4 regions of the Streptomyces sp. NPDC059477 genome follow, and region 4 is predicted to be linked to each of the others. Evidence: riboswitches for the same ligand, from Rfam matches in the RefSeq annotation. Region 4 holds a riboswitch; each other region holds the start of a gene.
The links. Region 4 has a riboswitch for cobalamin ahead of ACFXAZ_RS29970 (ABC transporter substrate-binding protein). Riboswitches for the same ligand answer to the same signal wherever they lie in the genome.
Positions count from the first base shown of each region.

Region 1: another riboswitch for cobalamin. It lies ahead of ACFXAZ_RS26240 (DUF4430 domain-containing protein); the one in region 4 lies ahead of ACFXAZ_RS29970 (ABC transporter substrate-binding protein).
Region 2: another riboswitch for cobalamin. It lies ahead of ACFXAZ_RS16905 (energy-coupling factor ABC transporter permease); the one in region 4 lies ahead of ACFXAZ_RS29970 (ABC transporter substrate-binding protein).
Region 3: another riboswitch for cobalamin. It lies ahead of metE (5-methyltetrahydropteroyltriglutamate--homocysteine S-methyltransferase); the one in region 4 lies ahead of ACFXAZ_RS29970 (ABC transporter substrate-binding protein).

Region 1 covers NZ_JBHYUG010000059.1:21,623-26,597, reverse strand. The annotation lists gene ligD (non-homologous end-joining DNA ligase) at 147-1,025, opposite strand; gene ACFXAZ_RS26250 (Ku protein) at 1,081-2,157, shown strand; gene ACFXAZ_RS26245 (hypothetical protein) at 2,233-2,502, opposite strand; cobalamin riboswitch at 2,668-2,808, shown strand; gene ACFXAZ_RS26240 (DUF4430 domain-containing protein) at 2,934-3,449, shown strand; gene ACFXAZ_RS26235 (hypothetical protein) at 3,462-4,892, opposite strand.
Region 2 covers NZ_JBHYUG010000028.1:72,608-77,582, reverse strand. The annotation lists gene ACFXAZ_RS16920 (AAA family ATPase) at 1-628, opposite strand, end outside; gene ACFXAZ_RS16915 (cell division protein SepF) at 757-1,191, opposite strand; gene ACFXAZ_RS16910 (DUF4142 domain-containing protein) at 1,419-2,186, shown strand; cobalamin riboswitch at 2,334-2,518, shown strand; gene ACFXAZ_RS16905 (energy-coupling factor ABC transporter permease) at 2,548-3,258, shown strand; gene ACFXAZ_RS16900 (energy-coupling factor ABC transporter substrate-binding protein) at 3,255-3,632, shown strand; gene cbiQ (cobalt ECF transporter T component CbiQ) at 3,639-4,382, shown strand; gene ACFXAZ_RS16890 (energy-coupling factor ABC transporter ATP-binding protein) at 4,384-4,975, shown strand, end outside.
Region 3 covers NZ_JBHYUG010000052.1:33,603-38,577, forward strand. The annotation lists partial or broken gene ACFXAZ_RS24545 (type III polyketide synthase) at 33-1,076, shown strand; gene ACFXAZ_RS24550 (hypothetical protein) at 1,376-1,528, shown strand; gene ACFXAZ_RS24555 (cupin domain-containing protein) at 1,602-2,153, shown strand; cobalamin riboswitch at 2,246-2,432, shown strand; gene metE (5-methyltetrahydropteroyltriglutamate--homocysteine S-methyltransferase) at 2,612-4,924, shown strand.
Region 4 covers NZ_JBHYUG010000079.1:14,175-19,149, reverse strand. The annotation lists gene ACFXAZ_RS29975 (FecCD family ABC transporter permease) at 1-680, opposite strand, end outside; gene ACFXAZ_RS29970 (ABC transporter substrate-binding protein) at 677-1,711, opposite strand; cobalamin riboswitch at 1,741-1,924, opposite strand; gene ACFXAZ_RS29965 (class I SAM-dependent methyltransferase) at 1,984-2,733, opposite strand; gene ACFXAZ_RS29960 (MFS transporter) at 2,740-3,981, opposite strand; gene ACFXAZ_RS29955 (ATP-grasp domain-containing protein) at 3,974-4,975, opposite strand, start outside.

The sequences.
Region 1 (4,975 bases), on a different contig from region 4:
GCCCCTGGGCCGAGGGACCGGGCGTCGCTGCAGGGCAGTGGGGCCCGCTGGAACCTCCGATCACCGCAACGCCATCAGGGGCGGGGGAACTGCGCGAGCACCCACACACCACCCGCACCCCGCCGACAACCGCTGCCCCCACCCCCTCACGGCAAACCCGATCCACCAGCCCCCCAGAGCCCCGCCATCAGATCCCCGAACCCCCGAACCCGATCCACCACATCCCCCGCCCGAAACTCCAACTCCGCCGCCACCCCACACCCCTCCACCTCCCCCCACGTGACCGGCGCGGACACCATCTCCTCCCCCCGCGCCCGCAGGGTGTACGGCGTGGCGGTCGTCTTCCGCGCGGCGTTCTGACTCCAGTCGACGAACACCTTCCCGCCCCGCAGGCTCCGCGTCATCCGATGCACGACCAGCCGGGGCAGGGCCCGCTCCGCCTCCAGGGCGAGCCCTTTCGCGTACTCCGACACCTCCCCGGACCCGGCCCCCCGCACGGCGGCGAGCAGATGCAGCCCCTTGGCCCCCGAGGTCTTCGCATACGCCTCGATCCCATCCACCCCCAACCGCTCCCGCAGCCACAGCGCCACCTCGCAGCACTCCACGACGGTCGCGGGCGCCCCCGGATCGAGATCGAGGACAAGCCGGTCGGCGACGTCCGGGGCCTGGACGACCCACTGGGGCGTATGGAACTCGGTGACCAGATTGGCCGCCCAGATCAGCGACGGCAGATCCTGGACGACGACCATCCGGGCCGGCCCCTCGGCGCGCGGCACCTCGGCGGTGGTGACCCACTCGGGCGTACCCGGCGGCACATTCTTGGTGAAGAACACCTGACCGCCGGGCCCGTCGGGATACCGCAGGAAGGACACCGGCCGGTCGCGCAGATGCGGCAGCAGTACGTCGGCGATGGTCGCGTAGTAGTGCAGCAGCTCGCCCTTGGTGAACCCGGTCGCCGGATAGAGCACCTTCTCCAGATTGCTCAGCGCGAGCCGCCGCCCCGCCACCTCGGTGATAGGCGTCATACGATGAGAATCACACGAAATCAACCATATTCGCCTATTTTACGGGCCTCGAAAGGTGCTGATCGTGCGATCCATATGGAACGGAGCCATCTCCTTCGGCCTGGTCAGCATCCCGATCAAGCTGGTGAACGCGACCGAGAGCCACTCCATCTCCTTCCGCCAGATCCATGTGGAGGACGGCGGCCGGATCCGCTACCGCAAGTTCTGCGACCTGGAGGACCGCGAGGTCAGCCAGGCCGAGATCGGCAAGGGTTACGAGGACGCGGACGGCACGGTCATCCCCATCACGGACGAGGACCTGGCGCAGCTGCCCATCCCCACGGCGAAGACGATCGAGATCGTCGCGTTCGTGCCGGCCGACCGGATCGACCCGCTCCAGATGGGCACCGCCTACTACCTGGCCGCGAGCGGCACCCCCGCGGCCAAGCCGTACACCCTGCTCCGCGAGGCGCTCAAGCGCAGCAACAAGGTCGCCATCGCCAAGTTCGCGCTGCGTGGCCGGGAGCGCCTGGGGATGCTCCGGGTGCTGGACGACGTCATCGCCATGCACGGCCTGCTCTGGCCCGACGAGGTACGCGCCCCCGAGGGCGTGGCCCCCGACGCCTCCGTCACGGTCCGCGACAAGGAACTGGACCTGGCGGACGCCCTGATGGCCACCCTCGGCGAGGTCGACCTGGACGATCTGCACGACGAGTACCGCGAGGCCGTGGAGGAGGTCATCGCCGCGAAGGTGGCCGGCGAGGCCCCCCCTTCCCTCCCCGAGCCCGCCTCCGGCGGCAAGGTCCTGGACCTCATGGCGGCCCTGGAGAGCAGCGTCCGCGCGGCGAAGGAATCCCGCGGCGAGGAACCACGGCCCGGCGAGGAGGCCGAGGTCCGCACCCTGCCCGCCCGCAGGACACCCCGCGCGGCCCCCAAGGAGACGGGCGCGAAGAAGTCGACGTCCACGACGGCAAAAACGCCCGCGACCGGGAAAACGGCCGCGAAGAAGACCGCGTCCACAGCGAAGAAGACCGCGAAGCCCACCACCGCGAAGTCCACGGCCAAGAAGCCGACGGCGAAATCCACCACCAAGAAACCCACGACGAAGCCGACCCCGACCAAGAAGACCACGGCCCGCAAACGCAGCGCGTGAGGTGCTCCAGAGAGCGCGGGGCGCGCCCCGCCCTCATCTCGTCATCGAGCAGCGATCAAGCGCTCGGGATAGTGATCAAGCGCTCGGGATATCCGGCTTCGCCGCGATGAGCATGTTCCTCGGAATGACCACGAGCCGTTCGTCCGTCCCCACCGAGACCCCTGGCGGCAGCTTCTCGCCCAGGGATTCCGTGAGGTCCCGGCCCACGACGGCGATGTCCCCGTTCGCCAGCTCCCAGATGTCGGGGCAATCGGGATTGTCGGTCGTGATCCCCAATTCCTGCGGAGACTTCCCCAGTCGCCGCTTGAACGTCGTGGCCGGATCGGCTTCCCATGGCCTGGTCATGAGTACCCGCCCCCTCGATTGGGTCAGAGACATGACACGGTAGCAGCCGGTGTAGGGACCGGCTCGGCGCAGATGACCGAGAAAGGTCGCTCACGCGGCGGGACCGGGTGGGCCGAGCCGAAGGTGCTGGACATGATGGCCGAGTCCGGGGCGAGGGACGCCAACACGCCCTAGAATCCAAAGGCTTGTCACAACTGAACAGGTGCGCGACTGGGGAAAGCCGGTGGGAATCCGGCGCTGACCTGCAACCGTGTGCGGTCCTTGGGGCCGTGAGTCGGGGAACCCGGCGTGTGCCGTGCGTACCGCTTCCCTGTCATGGTCTACAGCGCGAAGCCGAGAGGGCCGTCCCGCCCGGTTCCGGTGAACCGGTGGCGTGGGTGCGTTCTTCGGTGACGGGCGTGGACCGCCGTACCGCACCGAAAGGCCCGGTCATGCCGCGCACAGCCGTCTCTCGTACTCTCGCCGCCGCTGCCGTCCTTGGGCTCGCCCTCGTTTCCGGCCCGGCCGTCGCCCATGCCGACACCGGAGCGTCGGCCAGGACCACCGCCCCGGCCGTGAACACGAACGCCCCGATCAAGGTCACCCTCACCGTGCAGGGGCCGGACGGGGTGCTGTTCAACGGGAAGGTGAGGACCAAGGGGCACGACGTGACCACCGTGAGCGGTGGTACCCACAGATGCGACGGGACCAACGGCGGGGTCAATCCCACCGCCGTCCCGACGCCCACCGCCGCTCTCGACGATGCCGCCCGCAAGCGTCACTTCACCTGGGACGGCACCTGGTACGCGTCGTTCGACGACTACTCCGTCGACACCATCAAGAACGTCAGCGGGGGCGGGGTCGCCTACTGGAACATCTCCGTCAACGGTGTCCCCACCCCCGTCGGTGGCTGCCAGTTCAAGCTGAACGCCGGGGATCAGGTGGCGTTCACCTGGACGGCGTTCTGAGCCTCTGGCCTTTCACGCTCCCCAGCGCACGGCGATCGTGTCACCCACGTTCACCGTGCTCTGGCGGGTGGCGGCGGTGAAGGGGGCGCCGTCGACGCTCACCTTCCAGGTGTTCGTGCCGCTGTTGGCCTTGCCGTTCAGGGCGGTGATCGTGCCGGTGCCGGAGGCCGGGGTGAGGGCGGTCACGCAGCCTGACGGGGTGGCCCCGGTGATCGCCGCGTCCAGCACCGCGCCCAGCGTGGTCGTACCTCCCGTGGGGGTCACCGGCACCGAGCAGACCTTCAGGCCCCCGGCGCCGTCGTCCACCGTCAGGGGCAGACTCGTCGCCGTACCGGAGGTGAACGTGCTCTGGCCCACCCACTGCGGGGCGCCGGACGTCACCGGGACCGGCGGGGGAGAGGTGAAGCCGCCGCCCGCCACCGCGCGCAGGCCGTCGATCGACGCGTAGGCGGCGGGGGCGGTGTCGGTCGGCAGGTACTTGAAGCCGCCGCCCGGGTTGAACTGCTGGGCGATGAGGAAGTCCACCGGTGTCCGGCCCAGGGAGGTCAGGAAGTCACCGGTCTGCGGGTTGATGCCGCAGGCGTTCAGGCCCGACACCGCCCAGCCGTTGGAGTCGGTGTTCGCCCCGAACATGGCGTTGAAGGCACCGCTGTTCGCCACCAGCTTGCTCTTCAGGAACGCCTTGGCCTGCGTGATGTCCGGGTCCGTGTTCGGGACGCCGGACACGCACAGCGCCGCCATCGCCGCGCCGGTCATGTCGATGTCGCCGGCCGCCGCGAGCTGGGTCGGGTTGCCCTCGGCCTTGCCGTAGTTCCAGCCGCCGTCATTGTGCTGGTTGGCCCGGATACGGGTGATCAGGGAGTCGCGGAGGGACTGGGGGACGCGGACCTGGCCGGACTGGGTCTTCGCGCCGTTCAGGGCCAGCGCCGCGAACACCGTGCCGTTGAAGTTGGCCGACGGGCCGAAGTAACCCGGCTCCGCCGTCTGCCAGTAGCGGTAGATGTCCGCGATCAGGTTGCGGGACGCGGAGACCCTCGCCGGGTCGATGCCCGCCGCGTAGGCGTTGAGGGTCGCGCGCTCGTAGTCGGTGACGACCGGGGTGGCGGACGGCCAGGTGCTGGTGGAGAGGAGGGCGCGGTAGACCGTTCTGGCGTTCTTGGTGGCGTCTGCGCCCGGTGTCACGTCCACGGCCGCCGTCCCGGCCGCCGCGAACGCGCTGAACGCCCACTCGTTGGACAGCCCCGACCCGGCGAACGAACCGTCCGCCGCCTGGAGGGTCTTGAGATAGGCGACACCGTTGGTCTTGGAGGTCGCGATCTGCGCCGGGGTCGCGGTCGCCGCCGCGGGCAGGGTGCTCAGCGCGAACGCGCCGAGCGCCGCGACCGAGGTGAGGAGACCACGCCGCACGGCGAGGTTCCGGGTTCCGGGAAGGGTGAGGGACATGGCCTGCTCCTGGGAAAGGAGGACGCCGGCCGGGCCCGCGGCAGCGCGGGGCGGGCCGCCGTCCGGGACGCGTGAACGGGCTG
Region 2 (4,975 bases), on a different contig from region 4:
GCATCCGGGCGGGGCGGGGATCGACCGGGAAGACGGACCGCAGGGCCACCACCAGTTGTTCGGCGGCGGCCAGCACCCGGCGCTGTCCCTCGGTCCGCCCCGCCACCCGCAGCGGCAGCAACGGCGTGCCGAGCCGGTCGTCGGGCAGCGGGGCGCGGGTCACCTGGGCGGATCCGGCGGTGTGCCACGCCGCCTGCACCGCCCGGCGGCCGGGGTCGCGCAGCGCGGTCTCCAGCAGCACCACCCCGTCGGCGGAGAGCCGTTCGCCCACGATCCGCAGATCGGGCTCGGCCTGTACGGCGACGTCCAGCCGTACCCGCCCCCGGGGCCCGTCGGCCGTGCAGCCGATACGGAATCCCCGGCGCCGCTGGGCATCGGGCCGGGCCCGCTCGGGAACGCACGCGCCCGGGTCGGCGAACACCTCCCCCAGCTCCGCTCCCCCGGCGAGCCGCGCCAGCGCCTCGTACGCCCGCAGCGCGCTGCTCTTCCCGCTCCCGCTGGGCCCCGCGAACAAGGTCACCGGCCCCAGCGGGAAGACACCCCGCAGATGGCCGGCGAACGCCGACAGACGCAACTCGGTGAGATACGGACGCGCCCCGCCGGGACGCCCCTCGACGGACCTGGGCATGCCGGTGAACGTATGACGGTCGTACTCGGCTGAACCGTTTCGGCGCCGCGTTCTTCCTACGAACGGGCGAAGCGTGACGTGACGTGACGTGACGTGACGTGGCGTGGCGTCCGGCCGGGACCCGGCCCTCAGGCGCCCGGCCCGCCCACCCCCGCCATCAGGCCCTGCACCTCCGTGCCCGGCGGGGTCAGCAGGAAGACATTGCGGTCCACCCGGTGCATCCCGCTGGCCAGGCCGAAGACCACGCCCGTACTGAAGTCGAGGACCCGCTTGGCGACATCGCCCTCGGCGCCGGTGAGGTCGAGGAGGACCGGGATGCCGGCCATGAGGGTCTCGGCGACCTCGCGGGCGTCGGCGAAGATATTGACCCGCAGGACGACGAAGCGGCGGCGCGCCTCGGTCTCCGCGTCCGGCCGGGCCCGGTGGTCCACGGCGGACGGCCAGGCGTCACGTCCCCTCAGGGGTACGACCTGAGCGAGCCCTTCCCACTGTTCATCGGTGACGTCGCGACTGTTCACCGGCTCCCCCCGATCTGCCTCGTTCTCATCTCCTGCACCAGCCATTCTTACGGCAAGTCACCCGTTCGGCCGAACAGCGACACGGTGTGCGACCGGCTCGGACAGATGTGTGACGTACTGCACAGGTCCGCCGGGGAAAATTCTCCCGCCCCGGTGACGGATCCGGGACGGGCGTCCGTATCTCCTGTCGTACAAGTCGTGCGCGTCGTACGTGCCCTGTAGGTCGAACGTGTCGTACCCGCCGCACGTGCCCGTTCGTGTCAGGAGGCCGCATGCCCATCTCCCGCACCAAGGTGGGGAGCGTCTTCGTCTTCGGTGCCATGGGTCTTACCCTCACCGCGCTCGCCTATCCGGCCATGCTGGGGGTCGAGAACACGGCCGGTGACCAGAACCGGATCATCGCCAACACCCAGTGGGGGCCGCTGACCGAGGCGGACCGTGACTTCGTGGTGAAGGTGCGGGCCGCCGGGCTCTGGGAGTACCCGCTGGGCGAGCTGGCGATGGAGCGGGGCACGACACCGGAGATGAAGGAGGCGGGCAAGCATCTGATCGTCGGACACGCCGGGCTGGACGAGCTGTGCCACGAGATCGCGCCGGATCTCGACATCACGCTGCCGAACCAGGCGAGCCCCCAGCAGCAGCAGTTCGTGGCCACGGTCGCCGCCGAGCAGGGCAGGTCCTTCGACTCCACGGCCGTGCAGATCATGCGGGTCACCCACGGTCAGATCTTCCCCGTGGTCGCCAAGACCCGCGCCAACACCCGCAACACGCTGGTACGGCAGCTGGCCGACCTCGCCAACGACACCGTGCTGGACCACATCACCGTGCTGGAGAAGACCGGGCTGGTCAACCATGACCAGGTCAACTTCCAGCAGACCACCCCGCCCAAGCTCCCCAAGGACCAGCTGACCCCGCCGCCCCCGCAGCCCGGCGCCCCGGTCGTGGTCCTCGCCCCGCGCCCCGACCTGGGGGTCAACACCGCCTCCCCCGCGCCCAGTCCGTCGGCGACGGCGAGAGCGCAGGACGGACAGGTGGGGTAGGCGGGGTGGGTGGGGTGGGTGGGACAGGGGGCTGGGACAGGTGGGATAGCCCACACCCGTCCGGCTCCGGTCCAGGCCCCGCCCGGCGACGCCGGCTCCGGCCGCTGCGCCCGGTCCGTCCCTGCTTGTCATGGCCCGATCCGCGCACTACTGTCGCCACGCCTTGGTGAACGGGAAATCCGGTGTGATGCCGGTGCGGCCCTCGCCACTGTGATCGGGAAGTCCGGCTCCGGCCCTCACGGGCAGCCACTGGATCGTTGTGATCCGGGAAGGCGGGGCATGGGCGGTGGTACCCGTCAGCCAGGAGACCGGCCAAGGCGCGTCGTCCATCCACGAGGTGCTGGAGAGGGTCTGCTGAGCCATGCACATAGCCGAGGGTTTTCTGCCCCCGGCCCACGCGATCGCCTGGTCTGTCGCGTCGGCGCCGTTCGTCGTCCACGGAGTCCGTTCACTCACCCGTGAGGTCAGGGAGCATCCCGAGAGCACCTTGCTGCTCGGGGCCTCCGGGGCCTTCACGTTCGTCCTGTCCGCGCTGAAACTGCCCTCGGTCACCGGGAGCTGCTCCCACCCGACCGGCACCGGTCTCGGCGCCATTCTGTTCCGGCCGCCGATCATGGCGGTGCTGGGCACCATCACCCTGCTGTTCCAGGCACTGCTGCTGGCCCACGGCGGGCTGACCACGCTCGGCGCCAATGTCTTCTCCATGGCGATCGTCGGGCCCTGGGCCGGCTACGCCGTCTACAAGCTGCTGCGCCGCTACGACGTGCCGCTGATGGTCGCCGTGTTCTTCGGCGCTTTCGTCGCCGACCTGTCCACGTACTGCGTGACCAGTGTGCAGCTCGCGCTGGCCTTCCCCGACCCGGGCAGCGGATTCGTGGGCGCGCTCGGCAAGTTCGGCGCCATCTTCGCCGTCACCCAGATCCCCCTCGCGGTGAGCGAGGGTCTGCTCACGGTGCTGGTGATGCGGCTGCTGGTGCAGTCCAGCAAGGGCGAGCTGACCCGGCTCGGCGTGCTGCTGACCCGCAAGGGCGAGCAGCACCGCAAGGGCGAGCAGGAGGCGGTGGCCAAGTGAAGCGCGCTACGCGGATCAATGCGCTGCTGCTGCTCGCGGTGGCCGCCCTCGCGGTACTGCCGCTGGCCCTCGGGCTCGGCGACCACAAGGAGGAGCCGTTCGCCGGGGCCGACGCCGAGGCGGAGACGGCGATCACCGAGATCCGGCCGGATTACGAGCCCTGGTTCTCGCCGCTGTACGAACCGCCGTCCGGGGAGATCGAGTCGGCCCTGTTCGCCTTGCAGGCGGCGATCGGCGCGGGCGTGCTCGCCTACTACTTCGGACTGCGACGCGGACGACGGCAGGGCGAGGAGCGGGCGGCGGCGGCCCGGGAGGGCGGCGGGGGCACCGAGGGCGCCGAGGGCGGCGGCGGTGCGGCCGTCTCCCGGGGCTGAGCCCGCGTGCTGCCGATCGACGCGGCGGCGCACAGCAGTCGCTGGCGCCGCCGTCATCCCGTGGACAAGGCCGTGCTCGGGCTCGGTCTGACCGTGCTGGCGATCTCCCTGCCGCCCTGGCCGGGGGCCGCGCTGGTGCTGGCGGCGGCCCTCACGGTGCTGCTGGGCCCGGCCGGGGTGCCCGGCCGCAAGCTGTGGCGGGCCTACCGGGTGCCGCTGGGCTTCTGTGTGACCGGCGCGCTGCCGCTGCTGGTGCGGGTCGGCGGACCCGGCGGGTTCGTCGGGCTCGCGGACGGCGGGCCGGTGCGCGCCGGGGAACTGCTGCTGCGGACGTCGGCCGCCTCGCTCGGGGTGCTGCTGTTCGCGTTCACCACCCCCATGTCCGATCTGCTGCCCCGGCTGGTGCGGGCCGGGGTGCCCGCGCCCGTGGTGGACGTGGCGCTGGTGACGTACCGGATGAGTTTTCTGCTGCTGGACTCGGTGCGGCGGATCCGGGACGCGCAGGGGGCGCGGCTCGGGCACACCACGCGGGCCGCGCGGTGGCGCTCGCTGGCCGGGCTGGGCGCGACCGCGTTCGTGCGGGCCTTCGACCGGGCCGCGCGGCTCCAGGCCGGGCTCGCCGGGCGCGGCTACGACGGCACCCTGCGGGTGCTGGTCCCCGAGGCCCGGGTGTCCGCCCGTTTCGTGGCGGGCAGCGTGGCGCTGCTGGTCGCGCTGGGCGCCCTGACCCTCGTACTGAAAGGCCGCTGAGATGAGTGATGTCCCTCTGGTCGCCCTGCGGGGCGTCTCCTTCGGGTACGAGGACGGGCCCGCCGTGCTCACCGGGCTGGACTTCGGCGTGTGCGAGGGGCGGGCGCTGGCGCTGCTGGGGCGCAACGGCAGTGGCAAGACCACGTTGATGCGGCTGCTCAGCGGCGGGCTGCGGCCGGACGCCGGGGAGCTGACGGTCGACGGGCGGGTGGTGTCGTACGACCGCAAGGGACTGACCCGGCTGCGGACGAGTGTGCAGCTGGTGGTGCAGGACCCGGACGATCAGCTGTTCGCGGCGTCGGTGGGACAGGACGTGTCGTTCGGGCCGCTGAACCTCGGGCTGCCGGACGGTGAGGTGCGGGCGCGGGTGGCTCAGGCGCTGGCCGCGCTGGACATCACCCCACTGGCCGATCGGCCCACGCATCTGCTCTCGTACGGCCAGCGCAAGCGGACCGCGATCGCCGGAGCCGTCGCCATGCGGCCCCGGGTGCTGATCCTGGACGAGCCGACGGCCGGGCTCGACCCGGACGGGCAGGAGCGGCTGCTGGGGACGCTGGACGGGCTGCGGGCGGGCGGCACGACGGTGGTCATGG
Region 3 (4,975 bases), on a different contig from region 4:
TCTGTAGCGGATCATCTCTGAAGGGGGAAACCATGCCTGTACTGTGCCGCCCCGCGGTAGCGGTACCCGAGTACACGATCACTCATGAACAGACCTTGGGTCTGGCCCGCTCCTTGTACGCCGGGCACGAGCAACTACCGCTCGCGCTACGGCTGATCGGCAACACCGGGGTCCAGAAACGCCACATCGTGCAGCCACTGGAGCGCACGCTCAGGCATCCGGGCCTGGAGGCCCGCAACGCGACGTACGAGGCCGAGGCGAAGGCCCGCGTCCCCGAGGTGGTCGAGCGGGCCCTCAAGCACGCCGGGCTCGGACCGCGCGACATCGATCTGATCATCTACGTGTCGTGCACGGGCTTCATGATGCCCTCGATGACGGCCTGGATGATCAACACACTGGGGTTCCGGTACGACTGCCGGCAGATCCCCATCGCCCAGCTCGGCTGCGCGGCGGGCGGCGCCGCCATCAACCGGGCGCACGACTTCTGCCAGGCGCACCCCGGCTCCAACGCCCTCATCGTGGCCTGCGAGTTCTGCTCCCTGTGCTACCAGCCCACCGATCTGACGGTGGGCAACATGCTGTCCAATGGACTGTTCGGCGACGCGGTGGCCGCCGCCGTGGTCCGCGGCTCGGGCGGCACCGGCATCGAGCTGGAGGTGAACGGCTCGTATCTGGTGCCGGACAGCGAGGACTGGATCGCCTACCGGGTGCGGCCCACGGGCTTCCACTTCCAGCTCGATCGGCGGGTCCCGGGCACCATGGAGCAGCTCGCCCCGGCACTGTCCGCGCTGGCCGCCCGGCACCGGCGGGACGCCAGCGCGCAGAACTTCTATCTGATCCACGCGGGCGGGCCGCGCATCCTGGACGACCTGAGTCACTATCTCGCGGTGCCGCCGGAGATGTTCCGCTTCAGCCGGGCCACGCTGGCCGAGTACGGGAACATCGCGAGCGCGGTCGTCCTGGACGCGCTGCGCCGGCTGTTCGAGGAGGGCGGCTGCGCGCCGGGGGCGTCGGGGATGATCGCCGGGTTCGGGCCGGGCATCACCGCCGAGATCTCGATGGGCCGCTGGACCACGGACGGCCCCGAGGGCACAGCGGAGACGGGCGCCGGGTCGGGCGTCACGGCGGACACCGCGGTCGTCATCGAGGCCGCCGCGCGGACCGCCGCCACCGCCGCCGCGCGGGCGGCAGCCGCCGCCACCACCGCCGCCGTGCCGGTCGAGGCCGCCCACGCCGTGGGCGCCACCGCCCCGGCTCCCGCCGGTTCCCCGCCGGAGGTGCCCGAGCGGGTGGTCCCGGTCGCCGCGGTGCGGGTCCGCGCGCAGGCCCCGGCGCCCGCGACGGGCACCGCCTCGGTGTCCACGGAGGGCCGGTCATGACCACGGCCGCGCTCGCGGACCGGTCGACGCGTTTCCGGGCGGTACCGGATCCGACCGGCCCGGACTTCGATCCGCTGCCCGCCCGGCCGCCGCACGACAAGCCGGTCGCCCGGAGCCGCAGGCCCGAGTCCCTGCCGGTGACCTGGTGAGCGGGACCCGGGCCCCCGCCGACGCCCCGGCGAGCGGAGGGCGACGACGGCGGCGCACACGGTTCCCGGGCCGCTGTTGCTGCCGCCCGGCCGGGGCCGGACCGTGACGGTCGCCGCCCAGGAGGTGACCTTCAAGGTGACCGGCGAGCACTCCCGGGCGGCCTCCACCTTCGAGGTCGTCGTGCCGCCCGGGTTCGATGTCGGCGCCCATACCCACACCCACAGCGAGGAGTTGTTCTACGTCATCGAGGGCGAGCTGGAGGTACTGGCCTTCGAGCCGCTCGTACGGTCCCCGGACCACTGGCGGGAGTGGGAGTCGGCCGCCGGTGAGCGGGCCGTCCGGGCGGGGCCCGGCACCCTGCTGTTCGTGCCACCGGGCTGCCCGCACGCCTTCGCCAACACCGGCCGCACACCGGCCAGGGTGCTGTTCCAGGCCGCCCCGCCCCCGGCCCACGAACGGTACTTCGAGGAACTGCTGGAGATCCTCGCCACGGACGGAGAGGTCGATGACTCGGCGATCGCCGCACTGCGGCTGCGCTACGACGTCCACCAGCTGACCCCGCTGCGCTACGAGCCGCCCGAGGGCCCCGGGGAACCGGAGGGGAGGACGCGCGAGGCGCACTGAGCGCGGGCACCCGCTCCCGTGCCGTGTCCGCTCCCCCGGGCACGGCACGGGTGTTCCCCGGCGCACCGAGCGGTTAGGGTGGCCTGTGCAGCTGGTTCGCCCCGTCCGCCAGGCGGGATGCGTCGTAAGAGGGAACCCGGTGGGAATCCGGGACTGCCCCGCAGCGGTGAGCGGGAACGACCGCCGTCATACGCACTGGGCCCGGACGGGCCTGGGAAGCGACGGCCAGTAGGTGACCTGACGTCGTCAGGACGTGCCCGTGAGTCCGAAGACCTGCCACTGCCCGCGCGCGGACCTCCGTGCGCGGACTCCCGGTGACCTCGTGGGCGGGTCGGCGTACGTACCAGGCGGATGACCGTGCCGTAGCGCGCGAGGTCGGGTCCCGCCGGGTCCGTCACCCTTCGCGTCCTCGTCCCGTCTCCGGGATCTCAGGGATTCATCTCGCGAAGGAGATCTCCGTGACCACCAAGTCCGCAGCCGCGGCAGCACGGGCGACCGTGTACGGCTACCCCCGTCAGGGACCGCGCCGGGAACTGAAGAAGGCCATCGAGGGCTACTGGAAGGGCCGGGTCGGCGCCGACGAACTGCGTGCCACCGCCGCCGGGCTGCGCGGTGACAACTGGCGTCGGCTGGCGGACGCCGGCATCGCCGAGGTCCCCACCGGTGACTTCAGTTACTACGACCATGTGCTCGACACGACCGTGATGGTCGGCGCGATCCCGGCCCGGCACCGGGAGGCGGTGGCCGCCGACGCCCTGGACGGGTACTTCGCGATGGCGCGCGGCACGCAGGACGTGGCGCCGCTGGAGATGACGAAGTGGTTCGACACGAACTATCACTATCTGGTCCCCGAGCTGGGCCCGGACACCGTCTTCACCGCCGACTCCGGCAAGCAGGTCGCCGAGCTGACGGAAGCCCTCGCCCTCGGTCTGGCCGCCCGTCCGGTGCTGGTGGGCCCGGTCACCTACCTCCTGCTCGCCAAGCCCGCGCCGGGCGTGGCCGCCGACTTCGACCCGCTGACCCTGTTGGACCGGCTGCTCCCGGTGTACGCGCAGGTCCTCGCCGAGCTGCGCGCGGCGGGCGCCGAGTGGGCGCAGCTGGACGAGCCCGCTCTGGTGGCGGACCGCACCCCGGCCGAGCTGAACGCCGCCGCCCGCGCCTACCGGGATCTCGGCGCGCTCACCGACCGGCCGAAGCTGCTGGTGGCGTCGTACTTCGACCGGCTCGGCGAGGCGCTGCCGGTGCTGGCGAAGGCGCCGGTGGACGGGCTCGCCCTGGACTTCACGGAGTCCGCCGCCGCCAACCTCGACGCACTCGCCGCGGTCGGCGGGCTGCCGGGCAAGCGGCTGGTGGCCGGTGTGGTCAATGGCCGCAACATCTGGGTCAACGACCTGACGGCGTCCCTTTCCACCCTGGGCACGCTGCTCGGTCTCGCCGACCGGGTGGACGTGGCCGCGTCCTGCTCCCTCCTGCATGTGCCGCTCGACACAGCCTTGGAGCGGGACATCGAGCCGCAGGTACGGCGCTGGCTCGCGTTCGCGCGGCAGAAGACGGCGGAGATCGTCACCCTCGCCGAGGGCCTGACCCGGGGCACGGACGCCATCGCCGCACAACTGGCCGCCAACCGGGCCGATCTGGCCTCCCGTGCGGGCTCGCCGATCACCCGCGACCCGGCGGTGCGCGCCCGCGCCGCCGCCGTCACGGACACCGACGCCCGCCGCTCCCAGCCGTACCCCGAGCGCGCCGCCGCACAGCGCGCCCATCTGGGCCTGCCCCTGCTGCCGACCACGACGATCGGCTCGTTCCCGCAGACCGCCGAACTGCGCACCGCCCGCGCCGAACTGCGGGCGGGCCGGATCGACACGGCGGGCTACGAGGAGCGCATCAGGGCCGAGATCCAGGAGGTGATCGCCTTCCAGGAGAAGACCGGCCTGGACGTCCTGGTGCACGGCGAGCCCGAACGCAACGACATGGTCCAGTACTTCGCCGAGCAGCTCACCGGCTACCTCGCCACCCAGCACGGCTGGGTCCAGTCCTACGGCACCCGGTACGTCCGCCCGCCGATCCTGGCCGGGGACATCTCCCGCCCGCGGCCGATGACCGTGCGCTGGACGACGTACGCCCAGTCCCTCACCCACCGCCCGGTCAAGGGCATGCTGACCGGCCCGGTCACCATGCTGGCCTGGTCCTTCGTACGGGACGACCAGCCGCTCGGCGAGACCGCCCGGCAGGTGGCGCTGGCCCTGCGCGACGAGGTGGCCGACCTGGAGGCGGCCGGCACGTCCGTCATCCAGGTCGACGAACCCGCGCTGCGCGAGACGCTGCCGCTGCGGGCGGCCGACCGGCCGGGATACCTGGCGTGGGCGACGGAGGCGTTCCGGCTGACGACCGCCGGGGTCCGCCCGGACACCCAGGTCCACACCCATATGTGCTACGCCGAGTTCGGTGACATCGTGGGGGCCATCGACGACCTCGACGCCGATGTCATCTCCCTGGAGGCGGCCCGCTCGCACATGCAGGTGGCCCGTGAACTGGCCGCGCACGGCTATCCCCGGGAGGCCGGGCCGGGCGTGTACGACATCCACTCCCCGCGCGTGCCGGGCACCGCCGAGGCGGCGGCGCTGCTGCGCGAGGGTCTCCGGGCGATCCCGGCCGAACGGCTGTGGGTGAACCCCGACTGCGGCCTGAAGACCCGCGGCTGGCCGGAGACCCGGGCGTCGCTGGAGAACCTGGTGGCGGCGGCGCGGACGGTGAGGGGGGAGCTGGCCTGAGGCGGGGCGGGGGGAGGCAGCCGCTGCCCTCCCCCCGCGCCCGGGCCCCGC
Region 4 (4,975 bases):
CCGGCCGGCAGCCACAGCGTGCCCCAGTTGACGCCGCCGAGACCGCCGAGGGTCCAGGCGAGCACCTCGCGCGCCTGATTGCCCCGCTCGGTGGTGAGCAGCAGCAGGTTCGTCGCCGCGGTGAGCACCGCCGCGATCGCCACCCCGGACAGCACCAGCCGCACGGAGGTGATCCGCCCGCCGGTCCGCGCGGTGGCGTACACCAGCAGCAGCGCGCCGAGCGCGCCCGCGAACGCCGCCACCGACAGCGACACCGCCCCGAACAAGGTCAGCGAGAACACGATCACCACGACCGCCCCGAGCGACGCCCCGGAGGACACCCCCAGCAGATAGGGCTCGGCCAGCGGGTTGCGCAACAGCGCCTGCATCGCCGTACCGACCACCGCGAGCCCGGCGCCGACCACCGCGCCGAGCAGGACGCGCGGCGCCCGCACATCCAGCACGATGGTCTCCCGCGCCCCGGACCAGTCCGGCTCGACCCACCCGGCGCCCAGCGCGTGCGTCACGATGCCCCACACCTGCCCCGGCGGCACCCGCACCGAGCCGATCGCCAGCGCGGCCGTCGCCGAGAGCACCAACAGCGCGGTGAGCACCAGCAGGGTCGCGGCGAGCGTCGCCCGGCCCGCCCTCGGCCCGCCCCCGGGAGACCCGGCGGCCCGCTCGGTGGCGGCGAGCGTCACCGGAAGCTCTCGGGGTGCAGCGCCGGGGCCAGATCCTCGACCGCGTACGCCGACCGCACCCCGACCAGGGTGTCCGTCAGCGGCAGCACCACGAACCGTTCGTTCTTCACCGCCGGGACGTCGGCCAGCGCCGGCTGCGCGAGCAGGAACTCCTTCTTCCGCTCGACGCTGCCCGCCCCGGCGTAGTCGTAGATGGCGATGACCTCGGGCCGGCGCTCCACGACCTGCTCCCAGGAGACGTCCCCGAAGACCTCGTCGAGATCGGCGAAGACGTTCTCGCCGCCCGCCAGCCGGATCAGCTCGCTGCCCAGCCCCTTGCCGCCCGCCGTGAACGCGGACTTGTCGCCGCTGTCGTACACGAACACCGGCACCCGCTCCTCGCCCGCCACCGCCGCGGACGCCGCCTCGACCCGGCCCTCAAGGTCGGTGACCAGCGCGTCGGCGCGCTCGGACACCCCGAAGATCTCACCGATGGTGCGGATCTCGTCGTAGGTGTCCTTCATCGTGGCCGACGCCGCGCCCTCGCAGTACTCGCGGTTGAGATAGGTGTCGATGCCCGCGTCGGCGAACGCCTCACGGGAGCGGCCCTCGTTGTCGGCGAACGCGCTGCCGTAGCCGCCGTAGACGAAGTCGGGCTCGGCGTCGAGAACCGTCTCGAACGACGGTTCCTTCTGAGCCAGTTCCGGGATCGCCTCGAAGTCCTTCGCCAGTTCGGGCAGCGGCGCCGAGTCGGGGAAGGCGGTGCCGACCATACGGTCCTTCAGCCCGAGCGCGAGCATCAGTTCGGCCGGGTGCTGGTGGATGGTGACGACCCGCTCGGGCGGGGCGTCGTACGTCGTGCTCACTCCGCAGTTGTCGATGGTGACGGGGAAACCGTCGGCGGGGGCGGCCGAAGCCTTCGGATCGGCGCCGGAACCACCGGACGAGCCGCAGCCGGCGGCCAGCAGCGCCGCCGACAGGGCGAGCGCCGCCGCGCGCAGCCGCCGGCGGGCAGGGGTGGACAGGGCGGGACGGGACATGCCGTCGTACACGTTGAGCCTCCTGGGGAGTCCGCGCTCCTCAAAACGGGCCCGCGACAGGCCAGTGTCCTGACTCCCGGATCGACGTTCCCCCCGCCTTCCCGCGCGTCGCGCAGTGGCATGTCGAAGGGTTGCACTCCCCGGTCACAGTGGCGGGACCGTGCCGGACTCACACCGGCTTCCTGTCTCCCGTCGCGGCTATTGACCTCGTGATACTACGTTCCGCACAGTCCGGGCCAAAAGGTCAGGGGGATCACACCCCCCGCCCCTGGCGCGTCGCCGCCTCAGTCCTGCCGCGTCGCCCGCACCACCAGCCGCTCGGCGTTCTCGTCGTAGGGCCGTCCGTCGAAGCCGCCGAAGACCTCCACCCGGCCGAACCCGGCCTCCGCCACCATCCGCCGCAGCTCGACCGCGCTGTACACGAACCACACCAGCGTGGCCCGGGTGACCCGCTCGCCCCGCACCAGGACCCAGTCGCTGCGCAGCCGCGCCCAGTCGTCCAGCACGGTGTCCGTCTGCACCATCAGATCCTCGCCGCGCGTCACCACCTTCGGCGGGGTGACCCGGCGGGCCAGCAGCTCCTTGCCCGCGAGGTCGAGCAGCAGCGTTCCGCCGGGCGCCAGGCAGTCGTGCAGGGTGCGCAGCACCCGCGCGTTGTCGGCGGGGTCCTCGAAGTACCCGAACGACGTGAACAGATTGAGGGCGACATCGAAGCCGCCCGGCGCCGTGTACTCCCGCGCGTCCGCCCGCACGTACGTGACGCCGACCCCCGCGTCGGCCGCCAGCTTGCGTGCCCGCTCCAGCATCGCCGGGCTCAGATCCACCCCCGTCACGGCGTAGCCGCGCCGGGCCAGCGGCACGGTGAACACGCCCGGACCGCAGCACAGGTCCAGCACCCGCGCCCCGGCCGGGAAGTCCAGCAGCGGAGAGCTGCCGAGCAGATCGGCGGCCTGGGTGTGGCGCTGCTCGGAGAACAGGAAGTCATGGAACTCGGTCCAGAAGTCGTCGTCCTGGAACCCGCCGGTCCGTGTCATTCGGCCTCATCGCTCCTTCGTCGTCGGCACCGTGGGGGAGGGGGTCTCGGGTGGTACGGCGGCCGGGGCGTCCCGGGTCGCGGGGCCGCGCAGCAGCGCCAGCAGCCAGGGCAGCAGCAGACACTGCGCGGCGGCCAGCAGCCAGAACCAGCCGGTGTCCCCGGCCCGTTCCCCGGCCCCGTACAGCTGCCCGCCCAGCACCCCGCTCGCGCCCGCCCCCAGCCCCGCCGCCAGCCGCTGCTGACCGAAGACGACGGCGTCCGAGCGCGGGCTGCGCGCCAGTGCCTCCAGGTCGTTCTTGAGGAACAGCACGATGTCGCCCAGCGTGATCAGCGCCCCGCCCGCCAGCAGCGCCGGGCGGCTGCCGATCGCCAGCACCGCCAGCCCCGCCGCGAGCCCGGCGAAACCGACGCCGAGGGCGAGGGCGTACGGCATCCGCCGGATCAGGTCCGACGCGAGCGGCTGGACGACGATCACCAGCGCGAAGCACAGCAGCAGGACCAGGCTGTAGAACTCGCTGGAGGCCCGCTCGACCGCGTACACCGCGAGGAAGTGCTGGAAGTGGAAGTACAGATAGAAGGCAAGGAGGTTGGCGGCGAACGGGAGCGCCGCCACGCCGGTCAGCAGGCCCTGCCGGGACGGCTGCTGGCCCGGCGGGCGTTCCCCGACCGCCGGAAGCCGGGTGTGCCCGGCCGTGACCAGCAGGAACAGGGCGGTGACGGCGACGAACAGCCAGCCCGGCGAGGACAGCACGAACGGCCCGGCGATCAGCGGGCCCACCGCCATGCCCGCGTTGAGGGCCGCGTTGCCCGCCGACAGGAACGCCGGGCGCCGCTCGTCGGCCACCCCGTGTACCAGATACGCCTTGTTGGCGGGCAGATACAGGGCCGCGCCGCAGCAGGTCAGGACCAGCGCCGGAACCGCCAGCGGCGGCCAGCGCAGCGCCAGCAGCATCCCGGTGAACCCGGCCGTACGGACGATCAGCGCCCACAGCATCGTGCGGCGCAGCCCGATCCGGTCCGCGAGCGCCCCGCCCGCGATCCCGCCGGAGAACTGCACGAGGGACGCCACCGCCAGCACCACGCCGACCGTGCCGAGCCCCATACCGAGCCGCTCGTGCAGGAACACCGACATGAACGGCAGCACCATGAAACTGCCGAGCGGGATCAGGAACGAGCTGAGCAGCAGAAACCGCAGCGGCCCGTCGAGCGGCCCCAGCCCCGCCCGGCCCTTGGCACGTTCACTCACCGGACGCGGCCCCGGGCGCGAACGGCTCGGTGAGCACCCGTACGGCGTTCGCGGCGGCCACCGCCCGGTGGGTCGCCAGCTCGGCGGTCTCCGCCTCCGCGTACACGATCCCCGCGTAGCCCCGGCTGTCCGCCAGATGCTCCACCGGGTCGCCGACCCGCTTCACCGGGAACCAGGCGGGCGCCCCCGGCAGCTCCGCCAGCCGCTCCAGCCCGGCGACCCCGCTGAACACGCCCGGCGCGGCCGGATACCCCAGCACGAACGCCACGGCCGGACCGCCCGGCGGCTCGGCGTCCAGCAGCCCGGGCCGCCGCCCCAGCGCCGTCTCCACTATCGCCTCGTACACATTGACCCCCAGCGCCCGGCACAGTCCCTCGCCGACCAGCGCGCCCCCGATCCGTGGATTGACCTCCACCAGCTCCGGCCCATCGGCGGTCAGCACGAACTCCACATGCGCGAACCGGTCGGTGTACCCGACGGCCGCCAGCAGCGCGTCGAGCCACCCCTCCAGGGAGCCGCGCAGCGCCTCGGGAAACGCCACCGGGAACGCCGTGATCTCCTCGCGGAAGTACGGCTCCGGCGACATCAGCCGGCTGGACACGCCCAGCAGCCGGGTCCGGCCCGCCCAGGTGAGGGTCTCGGCGCTGTACACCGGCCCGCCGAAGTACGGCTCCGCGAACAGCCTGCCCTTGAGGGTCCGCCCGGCCGACTCGGCGAGCGCCGCGTCCAGCTCGGCCTCGTCCCGCACCAGCCACACATTCTGGCTCCCGGTGCCCGCCGAGTCCTTCACCACGGCGGGCAGACCGATCTCCTTCAGCAGCAGCTCCCGTACGTCCCCGCCCGGCCCGTCCGCCGCCAGGGCCCGGCCCCGGCTCAGCCCGGCCTCGTACAGCAGATTGCGCACGGCCGCCTTGTCACGGGTCAGCCGCAGCACGTCCGGGTCGAGTCCGGGCAGCCCGAACCGGGCCGCCAGTTCGGCGCCGACCAGCATCCA